2 regions of the Metabacillus sp. 113a genome follow, and region 2 is predicted to be linked to the other one. Evidence: predicted binding sites of a transcription regulator. Region 2 holds the regulator's gene; the other holds the start of a gene.
The links. The regulator CtsR, encoded in region 2, represses protease genes until heat stress. The targets are predictions, from matches to a motif close to ATGGTCAATAAAGGTCAAACA.
Positions count from the first base shown of each region.

Region 1: clpP (ATP-dependent Clp endopeptidase proteolytic subunit ClpP) is a predicted target of CtsR. The motif match lies at 1,513-1,533, and genes of this name have one in related genera.

Region 1 is NZ_JBNILJ010000004.1:143,520-145,921, reverse strand. It holds gene rpoN (RNA polymerase factor sigma-54) at 1-260, opposite strand, end outside; gene yvfG (protein YvfG) at 386-607, shown strand; tRNA gene ACQCVE_RS08985 (tRNA-Arg) at 915-993, opposite strand; gene ACQCVE_RS08980 (DUF2164 domain-containing protein) at 1,048-1,305, opposite strand; gene clpP (ATP-dependent Clp endopeptidase proteolytic subunit ClpP) at 1,588-2,193, shown strand; gene ACQCVE_RS08970 (HPr family phosphocarrier protein) at 2,275-2,402, opposite strand, start outside.
Region 2 is NZ_JBNILJ010000015.1:514-2,915, forward strand. It holds gene ACQCVE_RS16360 (MgtC/SapB family protein) at 523-1,164, shown strand; gene ACQCVE_RS16365 (CtsR family transcriptional regulator) at 1,263-1,724, shown strand; gene ACQCVE_RS16370 (UvrB/UvrC motif-containing protein) at 1,744-2,295, shown strand; gene ACQCVE_RS16375 (protein arginine kinase) at 2,299-2,402, shown strand, end outside.

The DNA of each region.
Region 1 (2,402 bases), on a different contig from region 2:
GCCAGACTGGCGGAACGGTCATGGACCAGCTCAATCAAGTTGGCAGCCCCGCTTTTTCCCTGAGGATTTTTTTTATGATAAAATACACTCAACTCTGAGTTCTCTTTTATTTCAATTAACGGATTATCAAGAGCCAGCTCCTGAATATATTGCATGAGCTCAGCGGAACTGTATTGAAGAAGGGTGATGGCTTGTTTCAGCTCCTGTGATAAATGCAGCTTCAGTGATTGCTCCTGTGATAGACCTGCTCCGATTTTCATAATTGCACCCCCTCTCCACATTTTACATGAAGACGGCTCGTTTTAGGAGAGAAAATAAAAGCATGCATCCGGTAAGAATATCCGCTGTATGAACCCATCCCAAGCAGGTGAAAGGAGGACCCTTTATGAGTGATTTATTTTCCATCCCCTATTTTGAACAAAATTTCAGACAGCACGCAGATCTGAATCAGGGCAAAATGGGGAAGACAGATGCCATGAACAGCTATTACCGTTCCGTTGTCTCCACCCTTGTCCAGGATCAGCTGACTAAAAATGCGGAAGTGCTCAAACGAATTCAGCATTTGGATGAAGCATATAATAACGTGAAATCCGAGCAGAGAAAGTAGCAATTTTTGCCTCTTCCTTTTTCAATCAAGATCTGGTACAATCCTGTAATCAGCAGTCAATGCTGCTGCACACTCCATTCATTCCAGCCAGTGCCTATGTGCACTGGAGTGTACATATCGGGAATGGAGCTTTGAAGGAAAAGCTTTGAAGGAAAAGCTTATAATATTCATAAGGCTCTGCCAATCGGCAGAGCCTTTTCATTTACACAGGCTTGTTGCCAATAAATAAAAATAAAAATCCTCCTGAAATGAGGTGTTTGACTCACTGCAGAAAGATTTGGAAAGGTTACCCTTTAGTTTATGTAATTGGCGCGCTCGGAGGGATTCGAACCCCCGGCAGACGTGGTACCGGAAACCACCGCTCTATCCGACTGAGCTACGAGCGCCTTTAGTGTCAGCAAGGAATATTATATGACACTAAAATGAATAAATCAAGCTTTTTATGAATCCAGCTTTCGTTTACGCAGCGGCTTCTCCAGAGAATAGTACTCTTCTTCCAAATCAAGAAGCTTTTCATTGAGCAGGGAACGAGCATCCTCTACCCCTTTATTATAAAAATACGGCCCAAGCTCGCTCGATATATAATCTAGAAAGATTTCTGCAGCCAGATCCCCGATTTCTTCATCCCACTCTTTATACAGATAATCCTGCAGTTTAGTTGCCATATCTGCTTTTTCCTCTTTTTTAAATTTGATCATAGGTCCCCGCCCTTTCTTTTCCCGCCAAACGATGGTATGGTCTTTATCTTACCAGATACGCTCCATTTTTTCTGTTTATGACAGAGAATCTCTTTTTAAGGGCAGAACTTTTGTTTTTGCCTGTTCCGCTGTTTAAATACCGTGCGAACGGGTATCATGAATACAGTCAGCATAGAGTAATAAAAGCGGATGATATCCGGTTGTTTTTGTTTGACCTTTATTGACCTTAAATGTATGATGAGAGTACATAAAAAAATTACATATTATAAGGGAGGCTATACTGTGAATTTAATTCCTACAGTAATTGAGCAAACGAACCGCGGAGAACGTGCATACGATATTTATTCCCGCCTGCTGAAAGACAGAATCATCATGCTTGGAAGCGGAATTGATGACAACGTGGCAAACGCTGTAGTTGCCCAGCTCTTGTTCCTGGAAGCAGAAGATCCGGAGAAGGACATTTCCATTTACATCAATAGCCCAGGCGGATCCATTACAGCGGGTATGGCCATATATGATACGATGCAATTTATTAAGCCCGAGGTGAACACTATTTGTATCGGTATGGCTGCATCAATGGGAGCATTCCTTCTTGCAGCGGGTACTAAGGGCAAGCGTTATGCCCTTCCAAACAGTGAGGTTATGATCCATCAGCCGCTTGGAGGAGCACAGGGACAGGCAACTGAAATTGAGATTGCCGCTAAACGCATTCTTTTCCTTCGTGAAAAGTTAAACCAAATTCTTTCAGACCGTACGGGACAGCCGCTTGAAGTCATCAGCCGTGATACAGACCGCGACAACTTCATGACAGCTGAAAGAGCCCTTGAATACGGCTTGATTGACAAAATTATGAACCGCAACATCCTCGATAACAACGAACAGAAATAAGACCTCGAACCGGATCGGCTTTATAAGCCATCCGGTTTTTTTATAAACAAAAGCACCTGCCGCAAGCAGATGCCCATTTTCTTAAACTTCCTGATGCACATATTCAGATAAGGCTTCAAGCGCCTCTTCCTCATCATGCCCCTCTGCAATCAGCGTGATGGTGGAGCCTGTGCCGATGGCAAGGCTCATTAGCCCCATAATACTCTTCG
Region 2 (2,402 bases):
TGTTCTCCGCTTTCCCTCTAAAACGACTTCAAAATGCTGAAAATTAGATGATAATCGACTATTCAGGCACCCTAATTGACCAATCACCCGCCAGCCACCACAAAACCAAAACATATCCATACAGTTTCACCCGCCACAAATACAAAAGAGTATCGTCCTTCCAAAACCAGTCCCCATTCCTCTGCTCAGCCCCCCGTTCCCCATCCAAGCCCTGTTCCTTTGGACCATACCAGGCCAAATACGCGCCAGCTCAGCCCCCCCGCACTCCCCCAATCCAGCCTCGTCCTTCGTGACTACCCTCAAGCCCCCCTGCACTCCCCAATCCAGCCTCGTCCTTCGTGACTACCCTCAAGCCCACCCGCATTCCTCCAATGCACCCTCGTCCCCTCGTCCCCCCAGAGATACCCTCAGCCCTTCAGCCCACTCCCCCAGCCCACCCCCATCAAAAGTTTCTATCCTCTCCAGAAAGGGTATAAGAGAAGAATCAAATTTTTTATTTGGGAAGTTTGCAGGTGAAGATTAATGGAAACGATGAAAGATATTATAGGATCAGATGAAGTTACGATGATGATCCGGATTGTTTTTACAGCTATTATATGCGGCTTTATTGGGGCCGAGCGGGAAATCAACGGGCATCCGGCAGGGTTCAGGACCCACTTAATCGTGGGAATCGGAGCCTGTCTGCTTATGCTGCTATCCCTTTACGGCTTTAAAGAGTACTTGGATGAGTACCCTCATACTCAGTTTGACCCCTCCCGTATTCCTTCTTATGTGATCAGCGGCATTGGATTTCTCGGAGCTGGAACGATTTTGGTGAAAGGCGGCAGCATTCATGGATTAACGACAGCTGCATCCATCTGGATCTCTGCAGGACTGGGTCTGGTTATAGGCGCAGGTATGTATATCCTCGCGGGTTTTACCGCACTGGCAGTCTGGCTGAGTCTTTCTTTCCTGAATCGGGTGCATTGGAGTTTTAGGAAAAAGGAAGAAAGGGAAACAATGAAAGTAAAGGTGCAGCAAGGAAACGACCTCGAAGAAGTCTTGAAGACATTAGATCAAAACGACCTAGTGGTGTATAAAATGAAGGTAAAACATGATGAAAAGGATCAAAATGCTTCGACGTATACCCTGGAAGTGACGAAACGGAATGAATGGGAAACGTAATACAGAAAGTTCAAGTTTGAAATAGTTGAAAAAAAGACGGGAACATCATATATTTATATTAGTCAAATATAGTCAAAGTCAAGTGAGGAGGAGGCTTGATGAGAAACATATCAGACGTAATCGAGCAGTATTTAAAGCAGGTTCTCGATATGAGTGAGCAAGAAATTGTAGAACTTAAGCGGAGCGAGATTGCTGATAAGTTCCAATGTGTACCGTCTCAGATCAACTATGTCATTAACACTCGTTTTACTGTAGAACGAGGCTATATGGTGGAGAGCAAGCGCGGCGGAGGCGGATATATACGCATCATCAAAGTACAGTCCAATGACGATGCCCATTTACTGGAGCAGATGATTGAACTGGCGGGCGATAGATTGCCCCAGGCTCCGGCGGAGGATATTGTCTTAAGGCTGGCAGCTGAAAATGTCATTACACCCAGAGAAGCCAAAATTATGCTGAGTGTCATGGACCGTTCAGTTCTTTATGTGGATTTGCCCTTAAGGGATGAATTAAGGTCAAGGATGCTGAAGGCTATGCTAACGTCCCTAAAATATAACTAATTGCAAGGCGGTGATCCTCATGGTGTGTCAGGAATGTCATGAAAGACCGGCAACGTTCCATTTTACGAAAGTGATCAATGGAGAAAAAGCAGAGGTTCATATTTGTGAACAATGTGCGAAAGAGAATAGTAATATGATGGTATTCGGAAGTGATGGCGGATTTTCCATAAACTCTCTTTTATCAGGCCTGCTTAATTTCGAGACGAAGCTTGCAAAATCCGATGCTTCTTCCATGTACAGGGCAGAGGAGGTCCAGCATTGCCCCCGATGCGGCATGACGTACAGACAGTTTGGCAAAGCCGGCCGGTTTGGGTGTTCAGAATGCTATAAAACGTTTCAAAATGAGATTACACCTATTTTAAGAAAGGTTCATAGCGGCAACACTGTTCATGGAGGTAAAATTCCAAAGCGGATCGGTGGGAGCATTCACCTTCAAAAACGCATGGAGGATCTGAAAAAACTGATGCAGCATCATATCGCTCAAGAGGAGTTTGAAAAGGCGGCAGAGCTCCGGGATGAGATTAAAGAGATTGTCAGGCAGATCAATATGGGTAGAGGGGAGGAAGCATAGACTATGTCATTGCAGGATTTTATGAACAATGCAATGAGTGCCTGGATGAGTCAGGAAGGACCGGATTCAGATATTGTTTTAAGCAGCAGGATCCGGCTGGCGCGGAA